Regions from separate parts of the Mesorhizobium sp. WSM4819 genome, predicted to be linked through region 1. Evidence: riboswitches for the same ligand, from Rfam matches in the RefSeq annotation. Region 1 holds a riboswitch; each other region holds the start of a gene.

Region 1 (2,925 bases):
CATAGCGCAGCGCGACGAAGCGCTCATTCCGGACCGCGTCGGTCTCCTTCATTGCCGGATGGACTTTGAGGAAGTCGAGCAGTTTCCTGTAACCGCCGCCGTCCTGATAGTCGAGCAGGATCAGGAACTGCGGATTGCGGGAAGCGACCGTTTCCCAGTCCGTGTTGCCCCAGCTCGTCTGCATGTCGGCCATGATGTTGTCGCCGCCGGCAGCGGCGATCATGGCGCTGGGGATCGCGAACTTGCCTGATGTGAAGGGTTTGTCTTCGCCGGAGTCGTAGAGAAACACCCGCGTCCGCTCGCGGTCGCCGACCTTTGCCGTGATATCGGCGAGTTGCGCTTTCCAGCCTGAAACGAGTTTTTCCGCCCTGGCTTGCTTGCCGAAAATCCTGCCCAGCTTTTCAATGTCGCCGTAGAGCAGGTCCATCGAGGCGGCGGGGCGGTTGTTGTCGAGATGGACGCAGCTTTCCGTCAGCACCAGCGTCTTGACGCCGTGCGGCGCCAGCGTATCTGGCGTTACCTCGCCGCCCGGCTTCATGCCGTAATACCAGCCGGCGAGGAAGAAATCGGGCTCGACCGCGACCAGGTTTTCGAGCGTCGGGTATTTCGGTGCGAGTTCCGGAATGGCGCCCTGCCCGGCCTTGAATTCCGGACCGACCTTGTACCATCCGGTGATGCCGGTCAGACCGACGATCGACGGTTGCAGCCCCAGCGCGAAGGCCATCTCGGCCATGTTCATATCCTGGATGACGGCGCGCTTCGGCGCGGCGTCGAACGTCAGCGGTGTGCCGCAGCTGTCGACTGTTACCGGGAAAGCGAAGGCGGCCTGGGCAAGCACCAGAGAGGCAAAAGAGAGTGCGAGGCGTTTCACGGATGTTGCTCCTTGGTTAGATCAGAAGAGGCACGGTTCGGGACTTCGAACACCGTGAGTTCGCGGTCTTCGGTGGGATGGCGCAGCCGAAGCACCTCGACGCCGAAAATCTCGCGGATCAACTGCTTGGTCAGCGCCTCGCGCGGACCGGCGAGTGCCTGCAGGCGGGCCTCGTTCATCACCGCGACGCTGGTGGCAAATGGCGTGACCAGCGACAGATCATGCAGCACCGCCACGACGGTCATGCCAAACTGCGATACAAGTTCGAGAAGTTCGCTGCGGGCGCGCGGATCGAGATGATTGGTCGGTTCATCGAGGAACAGGATTTTCGGCTCCTGGGCGACGGCGCGCGCCAGCTGGGCGCGTTGCCGCTCACCACCCGATAGCGAGCCGATCGTGCGGCCGAGCAGCGGCAGCAGGCCGGTTCTGCGAAGCGCTTCGACGACGATGTCGCGTTGCTCGCTCCTGCGTCGCAAGCCGGCATGCGGGACTCGCCCAAGTCCGACGTAGTCGATCACGGCAAGCCGCGGATCGGGCTGATCGGTCTGGCCGACGACCGCCATGTGCAGCGCCCGCTCGGCGGCCGGAAATGTCTCCAGCCGGCGTCCGGAAAATCTCACATCTCCCGCGCTCGGCCGCAGCGTGCCACATAGCATGCGCAGCAGCGTCGTCTTGCCGGCGCCGTTGGGGCCGATGATGGCGAGGCGGTCTCCCGCCGCGACCGAAAGGCTGACCGCACTGACCAGGCGCTGGCCATTCGCCGTGGCGCTCAGTTCACGCGCTTCAAGAAGAGGCTGGCAGGCGTCCAACTTACCGTCACTTTCTCAATGGCGACGGAAGGAAGCTGGACCGGCCGACAAGAACCGATGTCCACGTCTCCTCCCGGCACACCCCGTCCGGTCAACTCTGCGATGGCAGGTCTCCTGGCTCGCGGGTCCTTGCGCCATCCTGCCTTCCCAGCCTTGCCGGCCAGTGGCATTTCGGATTTTGCTCGCCGCTTACAGTTGCGGGGGCAGCCACGGCCTCGATCCGACGATCTCACCGTGTTCCCTTTTCACCCCTCGCCTTTCGGCTTGGGGACCATCAGTCAGCCACCCTAGTTTTCCGCCAATCCCAGCGCAATAAGTTTCCGGGGTTCGGAGTGCCCCGCGAGCAATGGTCTTGTCAGAACGAGCATACCGAATCTCGTAATGTAATAACGTTACTACCTAAGGACAACGCCTGCTCCCGTCAAGCCCTTCGCCCAACGCCTCCGACTTGCCGACCAGCGTCGCATTGCGCGGTGCGCAATTTCGATCAAACTGCCTCCATCAGGACGCGGCACTATGAGCCGGCCAAATGCACAGTCCCACAGCAAGGAGCCGTATGAACCCGACCGAGAAAGCGCTGTGGTTCGTCGAAAGCCATCTGCCGGAATCCATCTCGCTCGACGATGTCGCCAACAGCAGCGGCGTGTCGCGCTTTCACGTGACGCGGGCTTTCGGCGCGGCGACCGGCCGTTCGGTGATGGGCTACCTGCGTTCTCGCCGCCTGACCGAGGCGGCGCGCAGGCTCGCCGCCGGCGCACCGGACATTCTCTCGGTCGCGCTCGACGCCGGCTATGCCTCGCATGAGGCTTTCACCCGCGCCTTCCGCGACCAGTTCGGCACCACGCCGGAACTGGTGCGCGCGCAAGGCTCGCTCAAAAACCTCGATCTCGTGGAGCCGATCCTGATGGACCAGTCCTTCCTCACCAATCTCGAGCCGCCGCGTTTTGAGACCAGCCGGCCGTTCCTCATCGCCGGTCTTGGCGAGCGCTACAGTTGCGAAACCAGCGCCGGCATCCCGATGCAGTGGCAAAGGTTCGGCCCCTATGTCGGCAACATTCCAGGCGAGGTCGGCGACGTCGCCTATGGCGTCTGCGTCAACGGCGACGATGCAGGCAATTTCGACTATATCGCCGGCGTCGAGGTGTCCGATTTTTCGGACCTGCCGAAGGAGTTTTCGCGCGTGCGCGTGCCGGCGCAGAAGTACGCCGTGTTCGCCCATCGTGACCACATCTCGACCATCCGCCG
Region 2 (2,925 bases), on a different contig from region 1:
CCCGAGTGGCGGACCGCCACTTTGCTGTTTGGGACCAGCTGCTAATTGTTGCCGAAAAGGTTGCGGTCGGCGCCCTGGCCAACGGGCTGCTTTTCAGCGTGAGCCGGCGTCTGGACAGAGGCAGTATACGAGCTGTCGACCGAAGCAGTCGGCTGGTTGGCGGCGTCGGACCCATAATGGTCGCTGCCGGCAAAGGCGCTGCCGGTGATGGCCAGAACGGCGACGGCAGCAAGAGCGATCTTTTTCATTTTAGTACTCCAGTATCTTGGTCTTCAGTCCGTCTAGCGGCGTGTCTTGGGAGGATGCGCGCGTCGTTCGGACAGCCCCGATGTGGGAAGGCCATTCGGCGGATTCCAATCACGAAGTTGTTCCGTGTGGACCAAGAATCTACACCTTGAAATTGTGCCAGAGGCATCTACTACCATGGTTTTATGGTTCGTTTTCAATATCTTATTCAAAATTAGCCATTCATGATTTGACGGATTGGCGGATCTGCGTTCACAGCATGCTGTACGCATTGTCAACAGAAACGAACCGTTCGGTTCGATTTTAGAAGCGGCTAATAGTCACTTTTGTAAACTGTTAACCTTCCTGGTCTCCGCCGCGGGTCGGATTCGATGTCACGGCAGCCGACAATGGCCGCCGACAAAGTGGGGTTTCAGCCCTGCAGATATAAACCTGCAGGTTTCGCCGGCGGTGTCGCGCCGCATGGATACGATGTCGCTTTCATGCCGGCAGTCAGCCGGCCGGCATGATTAGATCACGCCATCTCAGGTGCCGCTTGGTGACGACGAAGCGGAGAATTGGGAAGCCGGTCAGAACCCGGCGCTGCCCCCGCAACGGTGGTGGAGTTCAAGTCGCAACGGGAGACCACTGGGCCACAAGCCTGGGAAGGTGTCGCGACGAGTCCGCAAGGACACTCCAGAGCCCGGAAACCAGCCCGAGATTTTCAGACTCGACTGATCGCGGTGGGCGGTCAAGAGGTGGATGATGCACGTCCGGCCCTGTCGCCGGCGTGCAAACGGTCCTCCCTCCATCACCACCAGTTCAGTCCTTACACGAGGACAGGACATGGACGCGCGCAACGACATGCTGAGGCTCTTGCACGGCCGCAGGCAAGGCTATTCGCTCGAGCAGCCCTTCTACACCGATCCAGATTTCTTCAAGCTCGACATGGAGCTGATCTGGTATCGCGACTGGCTGTTCATCGGCCACGATTGCGAGTTGCCGAAAGCTGGCAGCTATATCACCGCCCAGATCGGCGACTATCCGGTCGTGCTGGTCCGCGACCAGCAAGGCAAGATCAATGCCTTCCACAATTCCTGCCGGCATCGCGGCAGCCGTGTCTGCAATGCCGACAAGGGCACTGCGGCGAAGCTGGTCTGCCCCTATCACCAGTGGACCTACGAGCTGGACGGCCGGCTGTTGTTTGCTCGCCAGATGGCAGACGGCTTCGACAAGAGCCAGTTCAGCCTGAAGCCGGTGGCTTGCGAAAGCGTTGCCGGCTACATCTTTATCTGCCTGGCCAACGAGCCGGCCGACTTCGCGCCGATGCGCGCCATGATCGAGCCTTACCTGCTGCCGCACCGGCTGCGCGAGGCAAAAATCGCCTTCGAATCGACCATCGTCGAGAAGGGCAACTGGAAGCTCGTCTGGGAGAACAACCGCGAGTGCTACCATTGCGCCGGCAACCATCCGGAACTCTGCAAGACATTCCCGGAAGCGCCGACCGTGACCGGCGTGCAGGGCGCCGACAGCGATCCAGAGATGCTCGCGCACTGGGCGAAATGCGAGGCGGCGGGCTTGCCGAGCAAGTTCCGCATCGATCCGGCCGGGCAGTATCGCGCCACCCGCGCGCCGCTGCTGCGCGACGCCGTCAGCTACACGATGACGGGACGACGCGCGGTGAAGAAGAACCTTTCCGACAGCGTTTCGACCGACCGTATCGGCTCGCTGCTGCTCTATCACTATCCGACGAGTTGGAACCATATCCTCGGTGATCATGCCGTCACCTTCCGCGTGCTGCCGATCAGTGCCACGGGAACGGCCGTCACCACCAAATGGCTTGTCCACAAGGACGCGGTCGAAGGCGTCGATTACGACCTCGCCGAACTCACCCATGTCTGGACCGAGACCAACGACCAGGACCGTCGCATTGTCGAGGAAAACGCCTTCGGCATCCTGTCGCCGGCCTATGAGCCCGGCCCCTATTCGGAACTGCATGAGGGCGGCGTCATCCAGTTCGTCGAATGGTACGCCTCCTTCATCGGGCCGCGCCTTGCCGAGGCCGGGCGGCCGGCGCTGCGCAGCGTCGCCTGAACGAGGTCAAGGGGATGAATGCGATGACTGACCTTGGCCTCTACCGCCATCTCGACGAGATGGCGCCCTGGAACGACAGGCTCCAGGTGCTGGAAGTCATCGGCGTCAGCGACGAGGCGCCTGACGTGAAGACCTTCACCTTCCGCTCTGACAACCAGACCTGGTTCCGCTACAGACCGGGGCAGTTCGTGACGCTGGAACTGCCGACCACCGAGGGCCCGATGATGCGGACCTATACGCTGTCGTCCTCGCCGTCGAGGCCGTTCTCGATCGCGGTGACGGTGAAAGCGCAGGCCGGCAGCCTCGGCACCCGCTGGATGTTCGACAATCTGAAGCCCGGCGTTCACGTGAAGGCCTATGGGCCGGCGGGCGACTTTTCGCTGCACAGCCATCCAGCGGCCAAGTATCTGTTCATTTCGGCCGGCTCAGGCGTGACGCCGATGATGTCGATGCTGCGCTGGCTGAACGACTGCGCGCCATGGACAGATGTCGGCTTCGTCAACTGCGCGCGAAAGCCCGAGGAGATCATCTTCCGCAAGGAGCTCGAGCTGCTCGGCAGCCGCATGCCGGGCCTGACGCTCGGCTTCATGATCGAGGAACGGTCCA
Region 3 (2,925 bases), on a different contig from region 1:
TGTCGCGCAGGCTGGTTGCGGTGCCGGTCAAGCGGCCGCGCAACAAGCCGACGACAGCGCCGAGCACCAGCCAGAACACCAGATTGGTCAGCGTCACCGCCACCACGAACTGGTGGTGCAGGCCTTCCGGGATCGGCGATTCGAAACTGTCGGGCTGCGGCGCGCCGACAATATGCGGGGCCACGATCAACGCCACGGCAATCACCGCCAGCGGCAATGACTTGCGAAAGGCGAGCAGGCCGAGACCGGCCGCGGTCGCCACCACCGTTGCCGTCCACCAGATCTGGCGCTGGGCGAGATCGGCCGCCGGCATCGCCGGCAGTTCGGGCGGCAGGCCAAGGTTCGGGGCCAGCGTGAACACGGCAAAGCCGGCAAGGCCCCAGAACAGGCCCTGTCGCCAATTGCCGATGCCGCCGGCGAATTCCGAAGCGGCGACCAGGATCAGCGCAAAGCCGATGCCGGTGACGACGTTGGCAACGACGTTAAAGGCGAAGCGCTCGAAGCCATCGGCCGGAGCCCAGCCTTCCTCTTCCGCGGTGGCTGCTTCAGCCGGCACGGCGCTGCTCATGGCATTACTGCCTGCTGCGGCCGGCGACAAACCATGGTCATGCGTGTGACCACCGCCGGCCTGTTCGTAGACTTCCGCCTTGAGGATGAGTGGCACCGTGGCGTAGGCCTGCATGCAGGCGAGAACGACGCCGGCCACAAGCCCTGCGATCGCCGCGATGAACACGACGTTGCGAAACAGTGTCATGGTGTCAGCCCCTCGTCAGTGGCAGGGAAAGCCCATCGAATGGCGATAGTCGTGGGCGGCATTGTGGACCGCATCGATATGCGAGAAGCCGACAAAACCCATGACGAAAACGCCGAGAAATGCAGCAAGCGCCAACTGCACGAAACGCGACTGCGAGGAGACGGAAGCGCCGAGCGAGACGGAAGCGGTATTCATGTCTTGTCCTTTCGCCCTCCACCCGAGGGCATAGAAGTCAGTTCTCCTGTCGCCGGCAGGTCTCCTGGCTCGCGGATCAGCGCCCTTCCCCACCTTCCCGAAGAAGCTCTTCCCGAAGAAAATCTTCAGTGGCATATGGAGAGGACTACCGCACACAGTTGCGGGGGCAGCCACGGCATCGGGCGAATTTTGCCCCTACCGCATTCCCTCTTGGTTCCAAAACGGAACCGACGACGGCTGCGACTATAGGCAGAATCGCCGCGCCCGGCAAACCAAATTCCGCCAGCTACCAGCGCGAATGCGCCGTGCCGGCAGACCAGCTTGGTTCCTCGACGCCGCGATCTTGACACGTTGAAAGCCGATCGTCCGCGCTGCCCCTCACCTGCCTGCCGGCATCCTCTCCCCGTAGAACGGGGAGAGGGCGCTGTCATCGGCGGTCTCGCCAATCATCAGCGTTGCAAGAAGGGAGCCGGCGTTGCGGCCAGCCTCTTTCGCCCCGTTTACGGGGAGAAACGCCCGGCAGGGCTATGAGGGGCGGCGCCGGCCTCGACCACTGGCTGCGAGCGGCATACGGCGCTTTAGCCTAAGCCCTGGGCATCAATGGGCCCTGTCTTCTTTTGTCCGGGGCAACCATGATAGTCGTCTTGCAGCACTGAATCAGAATTGCGAGACCATGACCATTCCTACGCCGGCCGTTCAGGACCGATCCAGGCGCATCGTCGCTATCGACGTCGCCCGCGGCATCGCTTTGCTTGCCATGGCGAGCTACCATTTCACCTGGGATCTCGAATTCTTCGGCTACACCGATCCCGGCCTGACTGCCTTTGGCTGGTGGAAATTCTACGCGCGCTGCATCGCTTCGACCTTCCTGTTCCTGGTCGGCGTCAGCCTGTTCCTTGCCCATGGCAAGCAAATCCGCTGGAACGGCTTCTGGAAACGCTTCGCCATGGTCGGCGGGGCGGCGCTCGCCATATCGGCCGCCACCAGGCTTGCCACACCCGACAGTTTCATCTTCTTCGGCATCCTGCACGAGATCGCGCTCGCCAGCCTGCTCGGCCTGGCGTTTCTGCGGCTGCCGGCGCTGCTGACGCTGGCTGTCGCAGCTTTCGTCATCACCGCGCCGCTCTACCTCAGGTCCGAGATCTTCGATCATCCGGCCCTGTGGTGGGTCGGCCTGTCGGCAACCAACCCGCGCTCCAACGATTATGTCCCGCTGTTTCCATGGTTCGGCGCTGTGCTTGTCGGTATCGCGGCGGCAAAACTCGCCTTCGCCTCCGGCGTGCTGACGCGGCTGGCGGGCCTGACGCCCGGCCGCTGGACAAATCCGCTGGTCTTTATCGGCCGGCACAGCCTCGCCTTCTATCTGATCCACCAGCCGGTGCTGATCGGCTCGCTCTGGCTGATTTCGCAAGTCATGCCGGCAGCGGTCGAAACCAGGCAGGTCACCTTCCTGAAAGAGTGCCAGGCATCGTGCGAGCAATCGCGCGACACGGAGTTCTGCAGCAGCTATTGTGTCTGCATGCTCGATACGCTCGAGGGCGAGGCCACGCTTGATCGGCTCTACCGCAACGACCAGGCTGCGGAATGGAAGGCGCATCTCGACGAGCTCGCCGGCGCCTGCACTGCCAAGGCCGACGGCACTTTGATGGAGGGAGGAGCACAATGACCGACCATCAGCAGAAACCGGGCCAACAGAAACCGGGACAGCAAAAACCGGGGTTTATACCGTGGCCGCCGCTGATCTATGTCGCGGCCATCGCCGTCAGCATCGCGCTTGGCTTGCTTTATCCGCTGCCATGGATCGGCGGCCTTTTGGGCGACATCCTGTTCGCTGCCGGCTGGGTGGCATTGTTCGGCGTCGTCGCACTCTGGTTCTCGGCGATCCGCATCATGATCCGGGCAAAGACGACGCTCCACCCGAACGCCGTGCCGGACCATCTGGTTACATCGGGCCCCTTCGCCGTCAGCCGCAATCC
Region 4 (2,925 bases), on a different contig from region 1:
GTCAGCCGGCGAGGATACGCTCGATCGCCGGGCGGTTCAGCCCTTTCAGGCCGATGACGACGAGGCGGGAGCGGCGATCGTCGGCGGCGGTCCAGGCGCGGTCGTAATAGTGGTTGACGCGCGGCCCGACTGCCTGCAGCAACAGCCGCATCGGCTTGCCGCCGACCTCGACGAAGCCTTTTACGCGCAGCACGTTTTCTTCTTCCGCCGCCGTGGCGACCCGCAAAGCCAGCTCTTCGGGATTGGCGATCGACGGAATGTCGATGACGAACGAGTCGAAATCGTCATGCTCGTGATCGAGCTCGTCATCGTGGTGAGTCTTGCGGCTCTCGATGTCGTCCTCGACGGCAAGGCCGAGGCCGAGCAGCACGGAGGGATCGACCTTGCCCTGCGAGGCCGGCACGATCTTCACCGCGCGGGCGGCGTGCTTGCCGATGATGGTATTGGCGCGGGCCGAGCCGGTGGCCTCCATCAGGTCGCTCTTCGACAATATGATCAGGTCGGCGCAGGCGAGCTGGTCCTCGAACACCTCCTCGACCGGATCGTCGTGGTCGAGCGTCTCGTCCTGCGCGCGCTGCGCCTGCAGGGCGTCCATGTCGTTGGCAACGCGGCCTTCGGCCAGCGCCGGTCCGTCGACCACGGCAATGACCCCGTCGACCGTCACCCGGCTCTTCACCGTCGGCCACTGGAAGGCCTGGACCAGCGGCTTGGGCAGGGCCAGCCCGGAGGTTTCGATCAGGATATGGTCGACCCTGGGCGTCAGCGACAGGATCTGGTCGAGCGCCGGGACGAAATCGTCGGCGACGGTGCAGCAGATGCAGCCATTGGCCAGCTCGACGATATTTTCCTCAGGGCAGGTGTCGATGCCGCATCCCTTAAGAATCTCGCCATCGATGCCGATGTCGCCGAACTCGTTGACTATGATGGCCAGCCGCTTGCCGCCAGCGTTTTCGAGCAGATGGCGGATCAGCGTCGTCTTGCCGGCGCCGAGGAAGCCGGTGACGACGGTGCAGGGCACGCGCGAGACGGAAGTGGTCATATCTGGTCCTTCAAAAGGTCGAGGGGAGGGATGCGGGCAACGAGGCCGCGCTTCAGGCAATCGGGGCGGCCGCGCCATGGCATGAGGCCGTCGGTCGAGGTGGCGAAGAGTTTTGCGCCGGTGATGAGATCGGCGCCGCTGGTCGCGGTCAGGTCGCCAAAGACATAGCTCCAGCAGCCGTCGCGCAGGATAGCGGCGCTGAGGCGGCGCTTGCAGTTGCCGAGGCATTCGACGCTGCGGATACGGATATTTTCGCCAGAGGCGGCGCGGCGCGTGTCTTCGGCCAACAATTCGCCGGCGCGAGGATGGCCGTCGGAGCCGGTCTCGTCACGGCAGGAGGCGCAGACGATCACGGTGACGTCGGCCAGAGCATCATCATCGCCGGGCAATACGCCCGCTGTCTCAGCCGAAAAACTGCTGTCGCGTTCCAAATCAGGCTCCTTGCCCGGAAAACCCGCCAGGCGATCGGATTCTTATGTCCTAGACGGCAGGTCTCCTGGCTCGCGGGTCATCGCCTTGGTGCCGCCTTCCCGGGATTTTCCCAGTGGTTATCGGCCTTGGCTCGTCGCTTACAGTTGCGGGGACAGCCGCGGATTTGAAATCGGATTTCGCACCGCATTCCCTCTTGGCTCCTCCCTTTGCCGAGAGGAGACCGTCTGAACCGGATTTAGGCTTGTGGAGGCAGTCGTGTCAACGCACGTCTACGACGCGGCGAGGGAAACGCTGCGGGGCAATTTTCGCGTCGGCGCTGCCCCTCATTGCCCTGCCGGGCATTTCTCCCCGTATAGTGACGGGGAGAAAGAGCTGGCCGCAACGGCGGCGCCTGCACGCTGGCGATTGGCGAAACCATCGATGATAGCATCCCTCTCCCCGTCTCTATACGGGGAGAGGACGCCGGCAGGCAGGTGAGGGGCAGCGCCGACATCGACCTCACGAAACCGCGACATCCGCCAGAGCCTGGCCCAAATCCCCCGCCGGCGTCACCTCGATGCGTTCCAAGCCGAGCCAACCCTGCATCAGCTGCAATTCCTCAAAAAGTTCGGCGGCGGTTTGCGGCGGCGCGCCGGGTTCGGCATAGGCGGCATGGACGCGCAGCACGCCGGCCGGGCGGTCGGCCTTAAGGTCGATGCGCGCCACGATCCTTTCGCCGAGCAGGAACGGCAGCACATAATAGCCGTATTGGCGCTTTTCGGCAGGGGTGTAGATCTCGATGCGATAGCGGAACTCGAACAGTCTTTCCGTACGCGCCCGCTCGAAGACTACCGGATCGAAGGGAGCGAGCAAGGCGCGCGCCTCGATCTTGCGCGGAAAACGGGCATTCCTGTGAAGATAGGCGGGCTTGCTCCAGCCTTCGACGGTCACCGGCAAGAGGTCGCCGGCGTCGACCAGTTCCTCGATGCGGCCTTTGATGTCGGCGGGGGAGAGGCGGAAATAGTCGCGCAGGTCGCCTGCTGTCGCGACGCCGTGGGCGCGGGCGGAAATGCGCAGCAATTCGCGGTGCGCATCCTCAGGCGAGGGCACAGGCAAGGCAAGTACTGCCGGCGGCAGCACGCGCTCCGGCAGATCATAAAGCCGCTCGAAGCCACGACGTGACGCCGTGGTGATGCGGCCGGCCCAGAACAGCCATTCGAAAGCGTGCTTGGCGTCGCTCCAGCCCCACCAGCCGCCTGAGCCTTTCTGGCCTTCCAGGGCGGAAGCGGCGATCGGGCCGCGTTCGACGACCTCGCGAAAGATGTCTTCAATGTAGGCGGTGCGCTCGCGGCCCCACTTGGCCAGCCCGTTATACATTTCCTCCCCACGTTCGGCCCGTTCCATGCGCCAGCGCATCAGCGGATAGGTTTCGACCGGCAGAAAGGAGGCTTCGTGCGCCCAATATTCGAAGACTT

The links. Region 1 has a riboswitch for cobalamin ahead of AC0L18_RS27700 (ABC transporter ATP-binding protein). Riboswitches for the same ligand answer to the same signal wherever they lie in the genome.
Region 2: it holds a riboswitch for cobalamin, as region 1 does, so the genes downstream of both, AC0L18_RS13380 (aromatic ring-hydroxylating oxygenase subunit alpha) here and AC0L18_RS27700 (ABC transporter ATP-binding protein) in region 1, are expected to answer to the same signal.
Region 3: it holds a riboswitch for cobalamin, as region 1 does, so the genes downstream of both, AC0L18_RS07075 (CbtB domain-containing protein) here and AC0L18_RS27700 (ABC transporter ATP-binding protein) in region 1, are expected to answer to the same signal.
Region 4: it holds a riboswitch for cobalamin, as region 1 does, so the genes downstream of both, AC0L18_RS06900 (DUF1636 family protein) here and AC0L18_RS27700 (ABC transporter ATP-binding protein) in region 1, are expected to answer to the same signal.

Annotation. Positions count from the first base shown of each region.
Region 1 is NZ_JBVVQO010000042.1:50,910-53,834, forward strand. Features, by position in the region: gene AC0L18_RS27695 (ABC transporter substrate-binding protein) at 1-871, opposite strand, end outside; gene AC0L18_RS27700 (ABC transporter ATP-binding protein) at 868-1,680, opposite strand; cobalamin riboswitch at 1,768-1,971, opposite strand; gene AC0L18_RS27705 (AraC family transcriptional regulator) at 2,237-2,925, shown strand, end outside.
Region 2 is NZ_JBVVQO010000012.1:38,222-41,146, forward strand. Features, by position in the region: gene AC0L18_RS13375 (DUF680 domain-containing protein) at 42-248, opposite strand; cobalamin riboswitch at 756-958, shown strand; gene AC0L18_RS13380 (aromatic ring-hydroxylating oxygenase subunit alpha) at 1,072-2,319, shown strand; gene AC0L18_RS13385 (FAD-binding oxidoreductase) at 2,343-2,925, shown strand, end outside.
Region 3 is NZ_JBVVQO010000005.1:110,600-113,524, reverse strand. Features, by position in the region: gene AC0L18_RS07080 (CbtA family protein) at 1-754, opposite strand, end outside; gene AC0L18_RS07075 (CbtB domain-containing protein) at 770-949, opposite strand; cobalamin riboswitch at 987-1,196, opposite strand; gene AC0L18_RS07070 (heparan-alpha-glucosaminide N-acetyltransferase) at 1,623-2,615, shown strand; gene AC0L18_RS07065 (methyltransferase family protein) at 2,612-2,925, shown strand, end outside.
Region 4 is NZ_JBVVQO010000005.1:74,039-76,963, forward strand. Features, by position in the region: gene cobW (cobalamin biosynthesis protein CobW) at 2-1,039, opposite strand; gene AC0L18_RS06900 (DUF1636 family protein) at 1,036-1,470, opposite strand; cobalamin riboswitch at 1,509-1,711, opposite strand; gene AC0L18_RS06905 (winged helix-turn-helix domain-containing protein) at 1,970-2,925, opposite strand, start outside.